DNA from 3 places in the Heyndrickxia vini genome. Region 1 is predicted to be linked to each of the others. Evidence: predicted binding sites of a transcription regulator. Region 1 holds the regulator's gene; each other region holds the start of a gene.
What was found. Region 1 encodes LexA, which represses DNA repair genes until DNA is damaged. Its sites were predicted from a motif close to CGAACATATGTTCG; they were not measured.
Positions count from the first base shown of each region.

Region 2: the regulator LexA is predicted to act here: its motif matches at 6,056-6,069, upstream of uvrB (excinuclease ABC subunit UvrB).
Region 3: the regulator LexA is predicted to act here: its motif matches at 4,878-4,891, upstream of parE (DNA topoisomerase IV subunit B).

Region 1 covers NZ_CP065425.1:2,428,987-2,436,966, reverse strand. Annotated here, with positions in the region: gene I5776_RS12170 (methionine gamma-lyase family protein) at 1-906, shown strand, start outside; gene I5776_RS12165 (MerR family transcriptional regulator) at 1,131-1,520, shown strand; gene glnA (type I glutamate--ammonia ligase) at 1,566-2,900, shown strand; gene I5776_RS12155 (peptidoglycan recognition protein family protein) at 3,129-4,184, shown strand; gene lexA (transcriptional repressor LexA) at 4,391-5,014, opposite strand; gene yneA (cell division suppressor protein YneA) at 5,179-5,499, shown strand; gene I5776_RS12140 (YneB family resolvase-like protein) at 5,507-6,148, shown strand; gene I5776_RS12135 (DUF896 domain-containing protein) at 6,259-6,492, shown strand; gene tkt (transketolase) at 6,675-7,980, shown strand, end outside.
Region 2 covers NZ_CP065425.1:1,043,578-1,051,557, reverse strand. Annotated here, with positions in the region: gene I5776_RS05205 (glycosyltransferase) at 1-125, shown strand, start outside; gene I5776_RS05200 (nuclease-related domain-containing protein) at 383-973, shown strand; gene uvrA (excinuclease ABC subunit UvrA) at 1,075-3,954, opposite strand; gene uvrB (excinuclease ABC subunit UvrB) at 3,962-5,938, opposite strand; gene I5776_RS05185 (DUF2164 domain-containing protein) at 6,134-6,370, opposite strand; gene I5776_RS05180 (CsbA family protein) at 6,574-6,828, opposite strand; gene I5776_RS05175 (HD domain-containing protein) at 6,910-7,554, opposite strand; gene I5776_RS05170 (heavy metal translocating P-type ATPase) at 7,821-7,980, opposite strand, start outside.
Region 3 covers NZ_CP065425.1:2,055,273-2,063,252, reverse strand. Annotated here, with positions in the region: gene I5776_RS10350 (CapA family protein) at 1-186, opposite strand, end outside; gene plsY (glycerol-3-phosphate 1-O-acyltransferase PlsY) at 380-979, opposite strand; gene I5776_RS10340 (glycosyl hydrolase family 18 protein) at 1,124-2,842, shown strand; gene I5776_RS10335 (purine/pyrimidine permease) at 2,943-4,226, shown strand; gene I5776_RS10330 (CoA-binding protein) at 4,305-4,718, shown strand; gene parE (DNA topoisomerase IV subunit B) at 4,953-6,929, shown strand; gene parC (DNA topoisomerase IV subunit A) at 6,929-7,980, shown strand, end outside.

The DNA.
Region 1 (7,980 bases):
ACGTTAGAAGAAATAGTCGGGATCCGAGGAAGCGGAGTTGGTTCATTAAAAGAATTTCAAATTGATTACAATACTGTTCTTTTATCAAGCGAAGGTGCAATTGATTATGAAGGTATCAGACAATCCATTAAAAAGAATACAAAAATGATTGGCATCCAACGTTCAAAAGGATATGCAAACCGCCCTTCTTTTACAATTGAAGAAATTGAAAAAATGATTAAGTTTGTTAAAGAAATTAAACCGGATGTGGTTGTTTTCGTTGATAATTGTTACGGGGAATTTGTCGAAAACATTGAGCCGTGTCATGTTGGAGCAGATTTAATGGCTGGTTCATTAATTAAAAATCCAGGCGGAGGAATTGTGAAAACTGGTGGATATATCGTTGGTAAGAAGCAATGGGTGGATGCTTGCTCATATCGTATGACATCACCTGGAATCGGTGCTGAGGCGGGTGCTTCACTTTACTCATTACAAGAAATGTATCAAGGATTTTTCCTAGCGCCTCATGTTGTTGGCCAAGCATTAAAGGGAGCTGTTTTCACTTCAGCAATTTTAGAAAAGTTTCATTTAAATACACATCCAAAATGGGATGCAAACCGAACAGACCTCATCCAATCTGTTCAATTCGAAGATTCAAATAAAATGATTGAGTTCTGCCAAGCAATCCAATTTGCTTCACCAATAAATTCGTATGTCACTCCGTATCCAAGCTATATGCCTGGGTATGAAGATGATGTAATTATGGCTGCAGGAACATTTATTCAAGGTGCAAGTATTGAACTATCAGCGGATGGACCATTGAGACCGCCATACACTGCGTATGTCCAAGGAGGATTAACATACTCTCATGTAAAAATCGCCGTCTGCTCAGCATTAGACCGTTTATTAACAAAGAATTTAATATAAATGGACCTAAAAGCGTGTGAACCTTTCATTTCACACGTTTTTTATTTTTTCTAAGTTAAAGCACATTCTTATTGAAGTGATAAGAGAGAACCTTGTGTGGTATTCACTTCACAAATTATAAATTTAATATAAAAATAAATGTAAGAAAACCTAACATATTATTGACAAATAATCTAACGTGAGTTAAAGTAGTCATATAGCAAATATGAAAGGCGGAGTTTTTAATGAGTGGTAATCAAATTCGTCGTTCCATGCCAATTTTACCGATTGGTACAGTGATGCAATTAACCGATTTAACGGCCCGTCAAATTCGATACTATGAAGAACATAGTTTAATCCATCCGGCTAGATCAGATGGGAACCGCCGGCTATATTCTTTAAATGATGTCGACCAATTGTTAGAAATTAAAGATCTGTTAGATCAAGGCATAAATATGGCGGGAATTAAGAAAATATTAATTCTGAAAACTGAACCAGCTCCAATTGAAACAACTACAACAAAACCGGAAGTATCTAACGAAGAAGTGAGAAAAATATTAAGGGAAGAACTTTTACAAGCAGGGAGATTTCAACGCCCTGGGATGCAAAATGAAAGACCGAGATTTTTTCATTAATGGATAGCTGTATAAAAAAATAGGACCCATAGGGAGGAATTGTTTATGTCAAGGTATAATCGTAGTGACATTGAAAAAATTGCAGAAGAGCAAAATGTGAAATTTATTCGTCTTCAGTTTACTGATATATTAGGAACGATTAAAAATGTTGAGATACCGATTAGCCAGCTTGGTAAAGCGCTAGACAATAAAATGATGTTTGATGGTTCTTCAATTGAAGGTTTTGTGCGAATCGAAGAATCTGATATGTATTTATTCCCTGATTTAGATACATGGGTTGTGTTTCCTTGGACAGCAGAAAAAGGGAAAGTGGCTCGCCTAATTTGTGATATTTATAATGCAGATGGTACACCATTTGCAGGAGATCCGCGAAATAATTTGAAACGTGTATTGAAAGAAATGGAAGAATTAGGTTTCACCGATTTTAATCTCGGACCTGAACCAGAATTTTTCTTATTTAAATTAGATGAAAAAGGGGAGCCATCATTAGAGTTGAATGATAATGGGGGATACTTTGACCTTGCTCCAACCGATCTAGGTGAAAACTGTCGTCGAGATATCGTTCTAGAACTTGAGGAAATGGGATTTGAAGTAGAAGCTTCACATCATGAAGTAGCGCCTGGACAACATGAAATTGACTTTAAATATGCTCATGCATTAAAAGCGTGTGATGATATACAAACATTTAAACTCGTTGTTAAAACCATTGCCCGAAAGCACGGACTGCACGCAACATTTATGCCAAAACCATTGTTTGGTGTAAGTGGATCCGGTATGCACTGTAACTTATCATTGTTCAAAAATGGCGAAAATGCTTTCTTTGACCCAAGTGGTAAAATTGAATTAAGTGAAACGGCATATCAATTTATTGCTGGTGTAATTAAACATGCAACGAATTTTACCGCAGTTACCAATCCAACTGTAAATTCTTATAAACGTTTAGTTCCTGGTTATGAAGCACCATGTTATGTTGCATGGTCCGCAAGAAACCGTAGTCCATTAGTGCGAATTCCAGCTTCACGTGGATTAAGCACACGAATTGAAGTTCGCAGTGTCGATCCAGCTGCTAATCCATATTTAGCAATGGCTGTATTATTAAAATCCGGCTTAGATGGAATAAAAAATAAACTAAAAGTTCCAGCACCGGTTGATCGAAATATTTACGTTATGAATAAACAAGAACGCGAGGAAGCCGGAATTGTTGATCTCCCTGGAACATTAAAACAAGCGTTGGAAAATTTAACTTCAGATGAAGTAATGACAAGTGCACTTGGTGAACACATTCTTGAACATTTCCTAGAAGCAAAAGAGATTGAATGGGATATGTTCCGCACAACAGTCCATCCGTGGGAACGCGAGCAATATATGCAAATGTATTAATTAGTAAACCCCTTGATACTATTGGTGTCGAGGGGTTTTTTGTATTAAGTTAGAATCTTGTTTGGCTTGTTTAGTTGTTTTTACACACGACAATGAATTTATAGTTAGATCTACTTTAAATAGAAAGCACATTTCAAAGAGTAACGATCAAATCGTTACTCTTTTTTGTTCATACGCCTTTCCGAAAAATAGCTAGATTTCATATTAAATAGTAAGGAGATGATTTTTATGAAGATTAATCAAAAATTTATCCCTGTTTCAAATACATTTACCCGACCTGGAATAAAGATGGATCCAGAATATATCACAATTCACGAAACCGACAACACGAGTAGAGGTGCAGATGATGTAGCCCATGCCAATTTACAATATAAAGGTAATACAAGACAAGCTTCTTGGCATTTTCAGGTAGATGAAGATTCAATTTATCAATCATTACCTACAAATGAAGTAGGATGGCATGCAGGGGATGGTTATGGACTAGGGAACATGAAATCAATTGCGATAGAAATCTGTGTTAACAGTGATGGTGACTTTAAAAAGGCAGTAGATAATACTGTTTGGTTAACGAATCATTTAATGAATGAACACAGTATTCCCGTATCTAACGTAGTTCAACATAACCATTGGAGTGGAAAGAACTGTCCACGCTATTTAAGAAGTGGAGAAAAGGGGATTACTTGGGAAGACTTTTTAGACAAGGTGAAGGCAGGTGCTTCTCCTTCTAAACCTGAAACAAATCCAAATCCTACAATACCTGATCCATCAAATGACAGTTCATTTAAAGGAAAAAGAGTTGAAAGTATTTATGGCGGTTCGGATGGAGTAAACTTCTATTCGAAAGCAACATTTGATACCAATTATAAAGTTGGTATATTGCGTAAAGGAGATGGATTTCCGGAAGTTGTCCAGAAAGTAAAAGTGGGCAATGAGTATATGTACAAAGTTAAGAACAGTAAAGGTGCAGTATACTATATAACTGCTTCGCCGAAATATGTGAAGTTAGAAGGTGCATCTAAGAATGAAACCCACCCGGGATCAGCCTCCAAACCTAAACCTAAGAAAGTGTATCTTCCTAGAACTGATTCAAGTTGGAGAGTTTACCCTCTCGATAAAGCACCAGTAAAAGGAAATGAAGTGGGTTTTTTAAATCCTAAGAAATTTGGAGGTCTTTCATACGATATTTTGGGAGAACCGCAAAAGGATGTCTATACGATTAAGACGGATGATTTTGGTAAAGTAAACATTTATGCGGCACCATCAACTGGCGCAGTAATAAAATAGTATAATTTGATTGCAACCTGCACATAATATAATCAGTGCATGATTTACATCATGTTAATAAGCCCTTTCTCAAACGAGAGGGGCTTATTTTAGTCCATTAAAGAGTTATTTGGAAAATTCGTTGCAAGTGACGATTTGAAAGAAAAAACATCCAAATTTCGTTTTATTTAAATGAAATTTGGATGTTTTTATATTGGAGATTTTACTTAATGAATGATATGACGGTATAGACCAATAACTTTGCCTAAAATAGAGACATTATTTAAAATGATTGGAGCCATTGTTGAATTTTCTGGTTGAAGCCGAAAAAAGTCTTTCTCCTTAAAGAAACGCTTCACTGTTGCTTCATCATCTTCAGTCATTGCAACGACGATATCCCCGTTATTAGCGGTTTGTTGTTGACGGACAATTACATAGTCACCATCTAAAATACCAGCTTCGATCATACTTTCACCGACAATTTCCAACATAAAGATATTCTCATCAGTGGGTGCTAATTGTTCTGGTAATGGGAAAAACTCTTCGATATTTTCAATAGCAGTAATAGGCATACCTGCAGTCACTTTACCTAATAAAGGAACATTCACGACATTTTGTTTAGGGATGTTTTCCGATTCAAAATCGAGGATCTCGATTGCCCTCGGTTTAGTAGGATCCCTTCGGATTAATCCTTTTGTTTCTAATCTTGATAGGTGACCGTGGACAGTAGAACTGGAGGCTAGTCCGACGGCTTCACCAATTTCACGAACAGATGGTGGATATCCCTTTGATTTAACTTCTTGCTTAATAAAATCCAGTATATCCTGTTGTCTTTTTGAAAGTTTTGTCATCATATACACCCCGACTATTAAACGTATCTTTTAGATTAATTCCATTATAGCATTTCTTTTCCAACTATACAAACATAAGTTCGAAAAAACTATTGACTTGAAACAAATGTTCGCATTATAATAAAAATAATAAACGAACATACATTCGAAGGTGGTTTTATAATATGACTATTCTATGGAAAAAATATTCTTATGTTATTATATTAATTGTTTTATCAATGGTTATAGGATTATATGCGATGAACTCTTTTATAGATGACAAAAACTATCAGGAAGTTATCGTAACTAAAGGGCAATCATTGTGGGAAATTGCTCATATTTATTCAAAGGAACATTCAATGAATCCAAATGAGTTCATCGAGTGGGTAACAAAGAAAAATCATTTAACTAGTAGTAATATAAAAGCTGGAGAAAAAATTATAATCCCTATTAAAACGAAAAAACAGTTGGATGATAGTAATCAATATGCATTAGATTTGGAGTAATAAAATGATGAAAGCAGTAATCTATTGTCGTGTAAGTACAAAAAAACATACGCAAGAAACATCACTTGAAAGACAAGAGGCAGAACTAGTGGAGATGGCTAAAAGGTGTGGGTTCGATCTTGTTAAAGTGATTCATGATCAAGAAAGTGGATATCATTTAGATCGTCCGGGGATTTTAGAAATCCTTGATCTTGTTAAAGAAAGAAACATTGATGCATTATTAATTCAAGATGAGACGAGATTAGGCAGAGGTAATGCAAAAATTGCTCTTTTGCACTGTCTTTTTAAGGAAGGTATTAAAGTATATAGTATTTCCCATCAGGGGGAATTAGAATTATCAGAATCTGATTCTATGGTTTTAAATATTGTTAGTATGGTAGAAGAATATCAACGAAAATTACATAATTTAAAAATAAAAAGAGGAATGAAACGTGCAGTAGAAAAAGGTTATCGGCCAGAATTGAATTTAAAAGAACATGGAAATGTTCAAGGACGTGATCGCAAGGATATGCCTATAGACGAAATAGTCCGTTTACGTAAGAATAACCTAACATTCGCTGAAATAGCAGCAACACTAAGAGGATTTGGATATAATGTTTCAAAAGCAACTGTGCATAGAAGATATCAAGAATATATAAAGCAAGAATAACTATAGAAGGAAGCTTAAGCTCTTTTCTTGATAACAAAGTATTTATCTAGTACTATTACTGTATCTTCTACTGGAAAAGATAGTAGTTTCTACAGAAAAGGAGTAGCTATATGCTTTCTAAAGATAAAATATCAAGAATCAATGCACTATCGAAAAAAGCTAAAGAAAAAGGACTAACTGAAGAGGAAGCGAAAGAACAATCCCGTCTTCGACGTGAGTATTTAGAAAGTTTTCGTTCTTCTATGAAAAACACAATTGAAACTGTTCGTGTCATTGATCCGGAAGGAAATGACGTAACACCACAAAAAGTTCGCAGTATTCAAGAGAAGAAAAGACTCCATTGAATAATTAAATAACCTTTATGGATAAGGCTGACCAATCAGCCTTTTTTCATTTTTATTAAAAAAGCGGTTAGTTCAACATGAAATTAAAAAGATAAAAAACTATACTTTTCTTTAGTTGAGTTATAATATAAACATGTTTAATATTAATATTGGACTATATATGATAGAGAGGATGTATAAAATTGTTTGATAATACAGACCAATTAGCAGTAACCACAATCAGAACTCTTTCTATTGATGCAATTGAAAAAGCCAATTCAGGTCATCCTGGATTACCTATGGGTGCTGCACCGATGGCATACACACTTTGGACTAGAATTATGAACCATAACCCAAAAAATCCAGAATGGTTTAATAGGGATCGCTTCGTTTTATCAGCTGGCCATGGTTCGATGTTATTATATAGCTTACTCCATTTGGCTGGATATGGTTTAAGCATGGATGATATTAAACAATTCCGCCAATGGGGAAGTAAAACTCCAGGACATCCGGAATTTGGTCATACTAAAGGTGTTGAAGCAACTACCGGACCATTAGGACAAGGGATTGCAATGGCTGTTGGTATGGCAATGGCTGAACGTCATTTAGCAGGTGTGTACAATAAAGATAGTTTCGATATAGTTAATCATTATACATATGCTCTTTGTGGTGATGGTGACCTTATGGAGGGGATATCCAGTGAAGCTGCTTCACTAGCTGCACATTTAAAACTGGGTCGTTTAGTTGTTCTTTATGACTCAAATGATATTTCACTTGATGGAGATTTAGATAAATCATTTTCGGAAAGTGTAGAAGGTCGATTTAAATCATATGGATGGCAATATCTTCGTGTAGAAGATGGAAATGATTTTGAGGCCATTTCAAAAGCACTTGAAGAAGCAAAATCCGATGTTACTCGCCCAACTATGATTGAAGTTAAGACGGTAATTGGATATGGATCACCTAATAAATCCGGAAAATCTGCTGTTCACGGTTCCCCGCTTGGTGCAGATGAATTAAAGCTAACGAAAGATTATTATAAATGGACATTTGAAGAAGATTTCCACGTTCCATCTGAAGTATATGATCGTTTCAATGAAAAAATTGTTGAACCAGGAATTGAAAAAGAACAACAATGGGAACAACTTTTTGCTGACTATAAAAAACAATACCCAGAGTTGGCTGCACAATTAGAGCGTGCCATCAAAGGCGAACTTCCTGATAACTGGGATAAAGAAATCCCTGTTTATGAAGAAGGAAAGAGCTTAGCAAGCAGAGCTTCAAGTGGTGAAGTATTAAATGCTATTGCAAAAAATGTTCCAACTTTTATTGGCGGTTCTGCAGATTTAGCGGGATCAAACAATACAATGATTAAAGGTGAAAAAGACTTTACACCAGAAAATTATGATGGACGGAATATTTGGTTTGGTGTTCGTGAATTTGCAATGGGTGCAGCGATGAATGGAATGGCATTGCATGGCGGATTACAAGTTTATGGAGGGACGTTCT
Region 2 (7,980 bases), 1.4 Mb from region 1:
TAACAGACGGCATGAAGCAATTTATTGATGGAAATAAAATTAACCAGCGAGAGTTCGACTATGAATCCTATCGCAATGACGCCATTAATATGTTTTATGAGAAAGTTTGCAGGTTGGATGAATAGATAAAAAAGAAATCGGTGATAGAGCCGATTTTTTTATTTGTAAAAGGTCCTTGAACATTTATATGAATTCTCATAATATTATTATAAGTATTTTTGATGAAGGATGTGGGATATGGTTAAAAAACCTCGTATTGAATCAGTAGAATTAAAAAGTTTATGTAGTATACATCTCCGAATGAATACGTCCGAGAAGGAAAAAATCTTATTTTTCAAATCTTGAAAAAGGTTTTGAAGGTGAACAAAAGTTTGATAAATGGTTGGAAAGCATAACTATAGAGAGCCTATTACTAAATGATTTACTGTTTGAACATAATAACACATACTTCCAAATCGATTCTTTATTAATCCTCCAAGAAATCATTCACTTATTTGAGGTAAAAAATTATGAACACGATTACTATATCGAAAAAGAAAAATGGTATACTTTTACTGGCAAAGAAATAAAAAACCCCTTATTACAATTAAATCGAAATGCATCCTTGCTTAGAAGAATCCTTCACGATCTTGGAATTTACTTACCAATAAAAGAACACTTAGTATTTGTTAATCCAGATTTTTATCTATATCAAGTCCCCATTAATCTACCAATTATTTTCCCATCGCAAATCGAACGATTTATCATCAATATAAATAAAAAACCATCAAATTTAACTAATCACCATACCAAAATAGCAAATCAATTATTATCTTTACATTTAAGTGAATCTCCATTTATGCGGTTACCAAATTACAGCTTTGAACAACTAAAAAAAGGAATCATATGCTGCAAGTGCAGAAGTTTTATTGATCATTATGAAAAATACTTTTTACTTCATTCACCTGTTTTGATGACCAAGTTTGTTTTTTGAATCGCATCTTGGGCTTCATTCAACCGTTTTGACAACCTATACAATTATACGAAAAAGAAGTGATCACAAATGAAGTGATCACTACTTTTCATTAGAATAGATTACTGCCCTACTCCTGCTTTTTCTTGTTCTTCAATTCGTTTTTCCATTCTATTACGATCTCTCTCAATAATGGGTTTCAAGTATTTCCCTGTATAGGATTCAGGAATTTCACATATTTTTTCCGGTGTTCCTGTTCCTACAATTGTTCCACCTTTAGCACCGCCCTCTGGTCCAAGGTCAATTAAATAATCCGCTGTTTTAATAACATCGAGATTATGTTCAATCACAAGGACGGTATCTCCATTTTCAACAAGTCGTTGAAGAACTACTAATAATCTTGATATATCATCAACATGAAGTCCTGTTGTTGGTTCGTCAAGAATATATAAGGATTTACCGTTTGACCGTTTATGGAGCTCAGAGGCAAGTTTCACCCGTTGTGCTTCTCCGCCTGAAAGAGTCGTTGCTGGCTGGCCAAGTTTTATATAACCTAATCCAACATCATAAATTGTTTGCAATTTCCGTTTGATTTTAGGAATATTTTCAAAGAATTCAACAGAATCTTCAACAGTCATATCGAGTACATCGGCAATATTTTTCCCTTTATACTTTACTTCTAATGTTTCACGATTGTAGCGTTTGCCATGGCATACCTCACATGGAACATAAACATCTGGAAGAAAGTGCATTTCAATTTTGATAATTCCATCCCCACGACATGCTTCACAACGGCCGCCTTTGACATTAAAACTGAATCTACCCTTCTTGTATCCTCGAATTTTTGCCTCATTAGTAGCTGAAAAGACGTCACGAATATCATCAAACACACCAGTATAGGTTGCCGGGTTCGAACGTGGTGTTCGGCCGATTGGTGATTGATCAATATCGATTACTTTTTCGAGGTAATCAATGCCAGTGATTTCCCTATGCTCACCCGGTTTGCTTTTTGCCCGATTCAGCTTTTGAGCCAAGGTTTTGTGTAAAACTTCATTCACAAGTGTACTTTTTCCTGAACCTGATACACCTGTAACCGCCACAAAGCTGCCTAGCGGGAATTTCACTGTCACATTTTTTAGATTATTTTCTTTCGCCCCTTTGATTTCAATAAAACGGCCATCTGGTTTGCGGCGTTCTATTGGTAATGGGATGAATTTTTTCCCGGATAAGTATTGGCCAGTTAACGAATGTGGATCATTCATAACTTCTTCCGGTGTCCCAGCGGATATAATCTCGCCTCCATGAACACCTGCACCTGGACCAATATCTATTAAATAATCCGCGGCTAACATCGTGTCTTCATCATGTTCAACGACGATTAATGTATTCCCGATGTCTCTCATATTTTGAAGTGTTTGAATTAAACGGTCATTATCTCGCTGATGCAAACCGATTGATGGTTCATCCAATATGTAAAGGACACCGGTTAATCGTGAACCGATTTGTGTTGCCAAACGAATGCGTTGTGCCTCGCCTCCAGATAATGTACCGGCTGCACGGCTCAAAGTTAAATACTCTAACCCGACATTCACAAGAAATCCTAGTCGTTCACGAATTTCACGAAGGACAAGATTCGCGATTTGTCGTTCTTTTTCAGTTAAATCTAGCTGTATAAATAATTCATCTGCTTGTTCAATAGAAAGTTCCGTAACTTGCCCAATATGCTTATTATTGATTTTGACAGCAAGGCTTTCTTCTTTTAATCGATATCCTTTACATTTCGAACATGGTTGTTGTCCCATGTATTTTTCCATTTGCTCACGAATATAGTCAGAGCTTGTTTCTCGATAGCGTCTTTCTACATTACGTATGACTCCTTCGAATTTCACATTTCCTTCCCGTATTTGCCCAAAATCATTTTCGTAACGGAAATAAATTAATTCTTCACCAGACCCTAACAATATCTTATCTAATTGATCCTTTGGAAGATTCTTCACGGGAATTTCCATATCAATTCCATAATGATTACAAACTGCTTCAAGCAGCTGTGGATAGTATTGTGAACTTACCGGCTCCCATGGGGCAATCGCATGTTCTTTTAATGAAAGTTCTGGATTAGGAATAATTAAACTGCGTTCGACTTTGAGCTTTGTTCCAAGTCCATCACATTCAGGACAAGCACCGAATGGGCTATTAAACGAAAACATCCTTGGCTCTAATTTATCAATTGAAAACCCACAATGTGGACAAGCTAAATGCTCGCTAAATAAAAGTTCTTCCTGGCCGATAACATCAATAATGACCCTTCCATCAGCAAGTCTCAAAGCTGTTTCTAGTGAATCTGCCAATCGGGAGGCAACCTCTTCTTTTACGACAATTCGATCCACCACTACCTCAATTGAATGTTTTTTGTTCTTTTCTAATTCGATGTCTTCACTTAAATCAAGCATCTCTCCATCGACACGAACACGAACAAATCCTTGTTTCTTAATATCCTCAAGCACTTTTACATGGGCACCCTTTCGTCCCGAAACGATAGGAGCTAATACTTGAAGCTTTGTTCTTTCTGGATATTCCATAATTCGATCGACCATTTGTTCAATCGTTTGCGAGGTAATTTCAATTCCATGTATTGGACAAATTGGTCTCCCAACTCTTGCAAACAACAGACGCAAATAATCATAGATCTCCGTTACCGTCCCTACCGTTGAACGGGGGTTACGACTTGTTGTTTTTTGATCAATAGATATTGCGGGAGATAAGCCTTCAATCGCATCGACATCCGGCTTATCCATTTGACCTAAAAATTGCCTAGCATAGGCTGAAAGTGATTCCACATATCTACGTTGACCTTCAGCATAAATCGTATCAAATGCTAATGATGATTTTCCCGAACCGGATAGACCTGTTAATACAACTAATTGATCTCTCGGAATGGTGACATCAATGTTTTTCAGATTATGTGCCCTTGCTCCTTGAACGATAATTTTATCTTTTGCCATTTATATGTCATCCTTCCGCTTTCAATTCTAATAATGTATCACGAAGCTGGGCGGCACGTTCAAAGTCGAGCGCCTTCGCTGCTTCTTTCATATCGTGTTCTAATTGTTGGATTAATTTTTCCCGTTCCTTTTTCGTTAATTTCGTTGGTGTTGTTGCAACATATTCTTCTTGATCTTCCGCTGCACGAGTCGCCCTGATTACATCACGAATATCCTTTTGTATCGTTTGAGGTGTAATTCCATGTTTTGTATTATATTCTTCTTGGACTGTACGGCGACGCTTCGTTTCTTCAATCGCTTTCGTCATAGAATCCGTCATCTTATCCGCATACATAATGACCTGACCATTCGCATTACGCGCAGCACGGCCGATTGTCTGAATTAATGAACGTTCAGAACGCAAGAATCCCTCTTTATCTGCATCTAGAATAGCTACTAGCGATACTTCTGGAATATCTAACCCTTCCCTCAAAAGGTTAATTCCAACTAACACATCATATTTTCCAAGACGTAAATCCCGAATTACTTCAATTCTTTCTAATGTCTTCACTTCTGAGTGTAAATATTGTACTTTTATACCGACTTCTTTTAAATAATCTGTTAAGTCTTCTGACATTTTTTTCGTTAGCGTAGTAATAAGAACCCTTTCATTGCGTGCCACTCGTTCATTGATTTCACCAAGCAAATCATCGATTTGTCCTTCAATTGGGCGAACTTCAATTGTTGGATCAAGTAGGCCTGTCGGACGAATAATTTGTTCAACCATTACTGGTGTATGTTCGATTTCATACGGACCTGGTGTTGCAGACACATAAACAATTTGCTTCACATGTGATTCGAATTCATCAAATTTCAATGGGCGGTTATCAAGCGCTGATGGCAAGCGAAATCCATGTTCCACGAGAACATTCTTCCGTGCTTGGTCCCCATTATACATTCCACGTACTTGTGGAAGTGTGACATGAGATTCATCGACAACAATTAAAAAATCTTCAGGGAAATAGTCTAGTAGTGTATACGGTGTGGAACCTGAAGGGCGTAATGTTAAATGACGGGAATAGTTTTCTATACCTGAACAGAATCCCATTTCACGCATCATTTCTAAATCGTAATTCGTCCGTTGCTCTAGCCTTTGTGCCTCAAGTAGACGATTATTATCACGTAATTCCTTCAAACGTTCTTCCAATTCTTTTTCAATATTTTCAATAGCTACCCGCATCTTTTCTTCTCGTGTTACGAAGTGGGAAGCCGGGAAAATAGCAACATGATCACGGTCGCCAATGATTTCACCTGTTAGAGCATCAACTTCGCGAATCCGATCAATTTCATCACCAAAAAATTCAACACGAATACAATGTTCATCCTTTGAAGCCGGGAAAATTTCCACAACATCCCCTCTTACACGAAAAGTACCACGTTGAAAATCTATGTCATTTCTAGAAAACTGTATGTCTACAAGTTTGCGAAGTAGCTGATTTCGTTCCACTTCCATTCCAGTTCTTAGCGAGAGAACCATTTCCCGGTATTCTTCCGGATTACCCAAACCGTAAATACATGAAACACTAGCAATTATGATGACGTCTTCACGTTCAAATAAAGATGACGTTGCTGAGTGTCGTAACTTATCAATCTCATCATTAATACTCGAATCTTTTTCGATATATGTGTCAGTCTGAGGTACATACGCCTCCGGCTGAAAATAATCATAGTAACTGACAAAGTATTCAACAGCATTATTCGGAAAAAACTCTTTAAACTCACTATATAATTGCCCCGCTAATGTTTTATTATGAGCAATAATTAAAGTTGGTTTTTTTACTTCTTTTATTACATTGGAAATGGTAAAAGTTTTTCCTGTCCCTGTTGCCCCCAATAAGGTTTGATGTTTCTTTCCATTTTTAATGCCTTCAACAATTTTTCGAATGGCCTCGGGTTGATCTCCTTGCGGCTGATATTTAGAAACGAGCTCAAATTGTTCGTTCAATCCATTTTCCTCCCATCCACTTTACCTATCTATGTCATCTTTTCAATAAGGTCATTATTCACGTTTTTTCATACTTATTATTTTACCACAAACAGGTGTTTCTTAACCATAAAAAAGCGAACAAATTTTCGGTTTTTCGATTTTTCTCATGAATTGAAAAAGAACCCGGAAATACGCTCCCAAGCTCTTAATCGGTTACTTTATTCTCTTTTCCAACGTATACAGTTCTTCCTCTAGCGAATTCATCCTTTGCACAACCATTTTTTGTGCATCAGCAATTGCTTCATTATAAAAAATTGGCCCTAATTTTTCATTAACAAATACAAAGAAATTTTCAGCAGCTAAATCCCCGATTTCTTCGTCTCTTTCATTAAGAAAAAATTGTTGAATTTCCCTTATTGCATCTTCTCTTATTTCCTTTGTTAATTTCACTATATAAAACTCCTTAAATACATTTTTCTAAGCTGTTTTCGTAAACAATGAACCGTTCCTTTCCGCTACAGGCACTTGCCTTCCGCTCCAATCCACTCTGTGCTTTTAATATTGTTAGTAGGAACTGTCATTTAGAAAGAGTCTTTTATTAAAAATATCCTAAAAAAACGTTTGAAACAAATGAAATGATTCCTTCATTTGCTTCAAACGTTTTTGCTTTCCGGTATTTTCCTCTTTTTATTTCGGTTTACCATACGGTTTGCATAATAAAACCCAATGGTTAACGATGCAGCGTCAATAATGAATAAAGGCCATGTATGTGTATATCCTTTATAAACCGAAGCGACAATCAAGGCGACTGTTAATAGTAAGCCTACAATATGGTTGTACGTTACCCTTGTGAAAAACACAACGAGAATTCCCGGCAAAAAAATTGCGGCCAAAATTTTGTCTAACACTGTTTTCACCCCTAAGGTTAAAAATCCTATCTCTATTCTTTTCTAAAAATGAAAAAAACACAAGGGGAGGTTGGAAATTTTTTATTCATTTAAATTCGCTTTAACGATTTTTTGTGTGACTTTGTTTAGCTCACTATGTTCAATAAATTTTTCATCAAGCATGTCAGGCAAAACTTCATTGAGAAAATACTTCACACTTTCCATTTCTTTAAATTCAAGAATTGTTAATAAAGATTCTTCATAAATTTCCTGAAAAAGTGGTTCGGGATTCCCTTTTTGAATTTCGCCGAAGGATTCATAAAGCAGATCAATTTTATCTGCGACCGATAAAATCTTCCCTTCTAATGTATCATCTTTTCCTTCTTTAAAACGATCTAAGTAAATTTGTTGATATTCCTTCGGAAACTCTTTAAAAATAAATTTTTGGGTCATCTGTTCTTCTACTTGACTGAACAAATCTCTAAGTTCGGCTGACGCGTATTTCACCGGAGTTTTAATATCTCCTGTAAATAATTCATTGTAGTCATGATTCAATGCTTTTTCATAAAGAGCCTGCCAATTCACTTTATTCCCTTTATTTTCTTCGACTGTTCCGAGAAATTGGGCTACTTTCGTTACTTTAAATGAGTGGCTGGCCACGGAATGTTCTTGGAATTTAAACTTTCCTGGACACCGATAAATTTTTTCTAAATCCGATAAGCTTTTGAAATATTGATGTATTCCCATATTATCACCTTTTTTTATATTTCGTGAGATTGTATCATAGTTTATGAAAAAAAGACAAATGCAAAGCTTAATGAGTTTGTGTTCGTAACCGTTGATTTCCGCTACAGGTGGCTGGCGATTAGCCTCCTCATCGCTTCGCTCTTGCGGGGTCTCATCTTTCCAGCTGATCCCGCAGGAGTCTCGTACCTTCCGCTCCAATCAACATGGAGTCAATATCAACACTGAACTTTAACAAAACCTAAATATAAAGACTAGAGCAAATTACTCTAGCCTTTATTCTTTGTTTCAATCATTAAAGTTAAACTGATTAATGTTACTAATACTGTCGCTCCCATGTCTGAAAGGATGGCGATCCAGAGTGTTAGCCAGCCTGGGATTGTTAGAAGTAAGGCGATTAATTTTAGACCTAGGGCCAATGATATATTT
Region 3 (7,980 bases), 370 kb from region 1:
TTTCGTTTTTGCATCTTCATATACCCAATCATGTATAAGAATATCACCAATGCCTCCAACAACGGCACTCGAATGAAAATCCTTCATTACAGTACCTGACATTCTCGCTGCATGTGGGAGGGAAGTATGCAATTGCTTTGTAAATGAATGTTTCCATTCATTATATTGAATCCAGCATAACACCATAATTGAAAGCATTAAAAATGAAATTACCCAAAACAAAAGAGAAATGCGCTTTTTAGTCATCTGAGTACCAGCCTTTTTTCGGAATCTCTTCTATTTTACAACACACTAAACTGCTTTTTGTGATAACTTTAAAAATTATTGAAACAATCATTAAAAAATTAAAGGACTCTATTAATACGGAGTCCTTCAAATACTATAGCCATTTAACTTTCGGTTCTGTTTTATTTTTGATGCGCGATAAATTAGTACGGTGCCGATAAATAACAAAGGATGCCAAAGCAATCACTACAACTAATAAAGGCCAATCTCCGGTAATAATCGTTCGGATTAGCGCATAAATAATTGCGAAAATACCAGCAATCATTGAAGATAAGGATACATATTTACTTATTTTTAAACTAATAAGAAATACGATTACAAGAAATAAGAATAGTAAAGGTACATAGGCAAGTAGTACTCCAGCCGATGTAGCTACTGCTTTTCCTCCCTTAAACCCTGCAAAAATAGGAAACATATGACCAATTACAGCCACTAATCCAATTAATAACGGATGAATCGATTCATCAACACCGAAAAATTTCGGTAATAATGTAGCAAGTGTACCTTTTAAAATATCAGCTACTATCACGACAGAACCAGCCTTTATTCCTAGTGTACGAAATGAATTTGTTGCGCCTAAGTTGCCGCTCCCATGTTGACGAATATCAATTCCGTAAAATAGTTTCCCTACAATTAATCCTGAAGGGATCGATCCTAGTAAATAAGCTAAAATAATGATAAGTCCATACGTCATTAACATAACCCCTTTAAAAACATATCTTTAAGGCTTTTTTATTGTATCACATGTATAGCATGGATAGAAAAAAATTATTATTTATCAATTTTCCTCTTTTCTTGAATAGAGTACTCATGTAGGATGAAGTAGGGAGGAAATGATATGGCAACAATAGAAGTTAAAACCAATAACAATAGAAAGAAAAAAATGATATTAGGGATAGTAGTTTTGTTTATTCTTTGTACAATTGGTCTACTAATCTATTTATATCCTTTTGCGTCATCAGAAAAGGAATCGTTTGTAGACAAAGAATATTCCATTTTGCTTAATGGAAAAATCCAAGATCAAGCGATGGTGGAAGGTAAAAACATATATATCCCGATTAAAGTGGTCGAAAATGGAATTGACGATTCCATTTTTGCAGAAAAACAATCAGTTATCATAACGACAAATCGAAAGGTTATCCAAATTCCCATTAATAAAGAGACATACTTTATTAATCAAAAACCTTTTCATGCGCCACAACCTATAATTAAAAATATGAACAACCGATTATTTATAGACTTGAAAACTTTAACAACAATATATCCTATTCAAGCAAAAGTGACGAAACATAAGAAAATCGTCTGGATCGAAAAAAATAATTCTACCTATTACAATGGGAAAGTTATCGATAAAAAGATTAAAAAACCATATTTAAAACTTCGCACCGCCCCTGATTTGCAATCACCTTACGTTTCAGTTGTGAAAAAGGGAGAAAACATAAGAATCGAAAAACAAAAAGAGGATTTCTATTTTATACGAACAAAAGAAGGCATTGGCGGTTATATTAAGAAAAATTATATCGATAAATATAAACAGGTTCGTATAGCGACGAAAACCCGCCCGGAGAAAAAATTAAATCTGCAAATGAATGTACCTATCCATTTAACATGGGAAGCAGTTTATACTAAAAATCCTGATCCGGCCAATTTACCAACCATGCCCGGAGTAAATGTTGTTTCACCTACATGGTTTGAATTAAAAAATAATCATGGTGATGTAACAAATTTAGCATCTGTGGACTATGTCAAGTGGGCCAAAAAAAATGGTTATCACGTTTGGGCACTTTTTTCAAACTCATTCGATCCAGAATTAACGAAAGTTGCACTTAGCAACTATGAAACGCGAACAAAAATTATTAATCAATTACGAAGTTATATGAAAACCTATCAATTAGATGGTTTAAATATCGATATTGAAAACGTTAATCCTAAAGATGGCCCCCTCATTACACAATTTGTACGTGAAGCAGCGGTTTACCTTCATAATGATCATAAATATGTATCCATGGATATTACATTTGTTGCTGATGGCAATTGGTCTGAATTCTATGAGCGAGAAAAACTTTCCTCGGTTGTCGACTATATGATTGTCATGGCGTACGATGAACATTGGGGAGGAGCACCAACTGCCGGAAGTGTGGCAAGTCTTCCATGGGTAGAATCGAATTTGAAACAACTGTTAAATGAGGTTCCAAACGAGAAATTAATACTTGGTGTACCATTCTTTACTCGTTTATGGAAAGAGGAAATGAAAGATGGCAAACCCTCGGTTTCTTCTAAAGCACTATCGATGGATCAAGCAAATGCATGGATGAAAGAAAGAAAATTAACAGCAACTGAAGATGCGGATTCAGGACAAAACTATGTTGAATATACCGACGCAAAAACTAATGCTGTTTATAAAATGTGGCTTGAGGACAAGTTATCTTTGAATAAACGGGCGAATTTAGCAGCAAATTATAAACTAGCCGGAATTGCTTCCTGGTCGCGATATTTCGCGGATAAATCGGCTTGGTTAGCACTTCAATCCTCATTATCCGCATTTAAAAATAAATGACTTGTTGTGCCTCTAACTATCTAATGACTAATTAACTGAGACACAATGGCACAATGTTCAGTGAAAGTTAAAAAGTTAATACAGTAAGGAGTCTATTTAAGTGAAAACAACTATTTCTGCCATCCAATGGATGGCTTTTATGATTGCAGGGGCGATTGCCGCTCCAATCGCAATAGCCGATTTATACCATCTAAATCCGATTGAAACATCAGCTTTTGTTGAAAGAACCATTTTTGTATTAGGAATTGCCGGTTTATTGCAAGGGATTATCGGACATCGTTTACCAATTAGTGAAGGTCCAGCTGGATTATGGTGGGGAGTATTCACAATTTATGCTGGCTTCGTTGGAACCTTATATACTTCCAATATTGAAACATTGCGTGAATTGTCAGGTGGAATGATGCTTAGTGGTGTATTTTTCATCATTTTATCCGCCCTCGGTTTAATTCAAAAGTTAGCAAAATTATTCACACCAACAGTTACATTCATTTATTTGTTTTTGCTGATTCTCCAATTAAGCGGCTCATTTATGAAAGGGATGCTCGGCCTAACCGATGGAGTTCATGTAATTCAGCCAATTACTGCATTATTATGTTTTATTATCATTATTCTAACCTTTTACTTAGGACAAGTTCGTATTCAATGGGTTAAACAATTTTCGATTATGTTTGGTATGTTAATCGGATGGATTTTATTTATCATTTTTGGATTGTCTCCAGGTGTGCTAAAAAGCCAGCACTGGTTTTCATTTCCGGATATTTTATCATTCGGATTACCTAAATTAGATTCTGGCGTAATTGTTACTTCTTTTTTTATTACTATTTTACTCATAACGAATATGATTGCATCAATACGTGTGATGGAGGAAGTATTGAAAAAAGATCATAAACAAGTAAATCGATTTAAACAAGCCGGCATTATTTCAGGAATTAATCAACTTGCTGGCGGAGTTTTCTCTAGTATTGGTTCAGTACCCATTTCCGGATCCGCAGGCTTTGTGAGCCAGACAGGAATAAAAGGGATAAAGCCGTTCATTTTAGGAAGCTTGTTTGTTACGGTGATTTCTCTTCTCCCTCCATTGATGAACATTATGGCCGCTTTGCCAGCACCTGTAGGTTATTCAGTTACTTTCGTTATTTTTACAAAAATGGTTGGCATCGCCTTAACGGAAATTGAAAAGGCAGACGATCTTAAAATAACCTATATGTCGGCGGGAATTGGTTTTTTAATTGGTGTAGGGGTAATGTTTCTTCCAGCAGAGGCAACGAAAGGTTTACCGGTAGTTATTGCTTCCTTAATTAATAATGGTCTTATTCTAGGCACCATTGCAGCAGTTTTTACCGAACAATTTTTACTTTGGAAGAAACGAAATGGGAATATCTAATGATTAATTTGCAGTTCTTAACAGATTGAAGTACGATAAGTAATAGAAAAAGGTGAATTTTAGATAGGAGGTCCTTTAATGTCTATTGATAATCCTAGTCGTGAAGAAATCGGAAAAATCCTTAAAAAAGCGAAGCGAATCGCAGTTGTAGGTCTAAGTAATAATCCGGAGCGTACATCGTATATGGTTTCAGAAGCAATGCAAAAAGCCGGGTATGAAATTATCCCAGTGAATCCAACCGTAGACGAGGTTTTAGGGGTTAAAGCTGTCTCTACACTTAAGGAAATTACGGGTCACATCGATATTGTTGATATTTTTAGGCGATCTGAATACTTGCCTGAGCTTGCAAAAGAGTTTCTAGAGATTGATGCGGATGTATTTTGGGCACAGCTTGGTGTAGAAAATGAGGAAGCCTATCAATTATTAAAGGACAAAGGCAAAACGGTAATAATGGATCGTTGTATTAAAGTAGAGCATGCACTAACCAAATAGACTTTTCGTTAGCAGCAAGCGTGTAGTTTTAACGCTTGCTTTGTTTTTTATTACCTATTTTTAGTTTAGCCCAGACATTTTTAAAAGAAATTTGCTAAATATTAATTTATCGCTAAAATAGTTGTTAGACGTTTGTCCGGAAAATGCTATAATGATATACGAACAATTGTTTGCTTTGTAGAAAGTAATGAGGAAAGTAGATAGAGAGCAGTGTTGTTTGAAAGGGGAATATTTGTGGCAAAGAAACAAAACTTGATTGAATATAATGATGATGCAATACAAGTATTAGAGGGCCTCGAAGCCGTAAGAAAACGACCAGGTATGTATATTGGCTCAACTGATGCTCGCGGGCTGCATCATTTAGTTTATGAAATAGTAGATAATTCCGTTGATGAGGCTTTAGCAGGAAACGGAGATCATATTATTGTTAAAATACATAAAGATAACAGTATTAGTGTTGAAGATAAAGGACGTGGAATGCCTACCGGAATGCACAAACTAGGGAAGCCTACTACGGAAGTAATCTTCACTGTTTTACACGCAGGTGGAAAATTTGGACAGGGCGGATATAAAACAAGTGGCGGCTTGCACGGTGTGGGTGCATCTGTCGTTAATGCATTGTCTGAATGGCTTATTGTTACCATTAAACGGGATGGATATGTTTATCAACAAAAATTTATAGATGGCGGAAAACCTGAAACAACTTTAGAAAAAATCGGAAAATCAAACCAATCAGGTACACTTATTCATTTCAAACCTGATCCAACTATTTTTAGTACAACTACTTATAATTACGATACATTGTGTGAACGTTTACGTGAGTCTGCTTTTTTATTAAAAGGATTAAAAATTGAAATTATTGATGAACGTTATGATCAAAAAGATGTTTTTTTCTATGAAAATGGAATTGAAGCTTTTGTTGAATATTTAAATGAAGGTAAAGATATTCTTCATCCTGTCGTATTTATTGAAGGGGAAGCAAGTCAAATTGAGGTAGAATATGCTTTTCAATTTAATGATGGCTTCTCGGAAAGTATGCTTTCATTTGTTAACAATGTTCGTACAAAGGATGGAGGCACTCATGAAGTGGGCGCCAAAACGGCAATGACACGGGTGATCAATGAGTATGCCCGTAAAGTAAATTTATTGAAAGAACGGGATAAAAACTTGGAAGGGACCGACATTCGTGAGGGACTAGCGGCAGTTGTTTCGGTCCGGATTCCGGAAGAGTTACTGCAATTTGAAGGGCAAACGAAAGGAAAACTGGGAACAAGTGAAGCAAGATCCGCTGTGGATGCAGTCATTTCAGAACATCTTGCCTACTTTCTAGAAGAAAATCCTGAAGCAAGTAATTTGCTTATCAAAAAGTCAATTAAAGCGGCTCAAGCAAGGGAAGCGGCAAGAAAAGCCCGTGAAGAAGCTCGAAGTGGAAAAAAGCGCAAAAAGTCGGAAAGTCTTTTATCTGGAAAGTTAACCCCGGCACAGTCGCGAAATCCACAAAAAAATGAACTTTATCTTGTCGAAGGAGACTCTGCAGGCGGTTCAGCGAAACAGGGACGTGATCGCAAGTTTCAAGCAGTTCTCCCATTACGTGGTAAAGTAATCAACACGGAAAAGGCAAAACTCCAAGATATTTTTAAGAATGAAGAAATTAATACAATCATTCATACGATAGGTGCTGGTGTTGGACCAGACTTTAACTTAGAAGATGTCAACTATGATAAAGTGATCATCATGACAGATGCGGATACCGATGGAGCACATATACAAGTGCTACTGTTGACATTTTTCTATCGATATATGAAACCACTTATCGAAGCGGGGAAAGTTTATATTGCCTTACCGCCTTTGTATAAAGTAAGTAAAGGATCCGGAAAAAAGGAAATAATTGAATATGCATGGACGGACGATGAACTTCAAAGCGTTACGAAAAAAGTGGGTAAGGGATATATGCTTCAGCGTTACAAAGGATTAGGTGAAATGAATGCCGATCAATTATGGGAAACGACGATGAATCCTGAATCAAGAACATTGATACGGGTACGAATTGATGATGCTGCTCGTGCAGAACGACGTGTAACAACTTTAATGGGTGATAAAGTTGAACCTCGCAGGAAATGGATCGAAAACAATGTAGCCTTTGGTTTAGAAGAAGATCAAAGCATTTTAGAAAATGAAAATCTATCAGTTGAAGGAGGGGACCAAGACTGATGACTAATGTTGAAAAATTTCAAGATCTGCCCCTTGAAGAAGTATTAGGTGATCGTTTTGGACGGTATAGTAAATATATTATTCAAGATCGCGCGTTACCGGATGCCCGTGACGGTTTAAAGCCTGTGCAACGCCGCATTTTATATGCGATGCATGTTGAAGGAAACACAAATGAAAAAGGCTTCCGAAAATCGGCAAAAACGGTTGGTAATGTAATCGGTAATTATCATCCACATGGTGATTCTTCAGTATATGAAGCCATGGTTCGCATGAGTCAAGATTGGAAAGTAAGAAACGGTTTAATTGAAATGCATGGCAATAATGGAAGTATTGATGGGGACCCTCCTGCTGCTATGCGTTATACTGAAGCAAGATTATCGGCAATAGCTTCAGAGTTATTAAATGATATTGATAAGGATACAGTCGATTTTATACCAAACTTTGATGATACATCAAAGGAGCCGACTGTGTTACCGGCAAGATTTCCTAATCTTTTGGTTAATGGTTCAACTGGAATATCTGCAGGTTATGCAACCGATATTCCACCCCATCATTTAGGTGAAGTGATAGATGGTACGATTATGCGTATTGAAAAACCGGATTGTTCTATTGATGATTTAATGAAAGTCATTAAAGGACCTGATTTTCCAACTGGTGGAATTATTCAAGGGATTGATGGAATAAGAAAGGCTTATGAAACCGGTAAAGGAAAAATAGTAGTCCGTGGTAAGACAGAAATTGAATCCGTACGAGGCGGGCGCGAGCAAATCATTGTAACTGAAATTCCATATGAAGTAAACAAAGCGAATATGGTAAAGAAAATTGATGAATTACGATTAGATCGAAAAGTAGAAGGGATTTCCGAAGTACGTGATGAAACCGACCGTACTGGTCTTCGTATAGTCATTGAATTAAAAAAGGATGCCCATGCAGATGGAGTCCTGAATTATTTATTTAAAAATACAGATTTGCAAATAACATACAATTTCAACATGGTGGCAATTGCTAATCGCAGACCAAAACTTATGGGGTTGAAAGAGTTACTGGATGC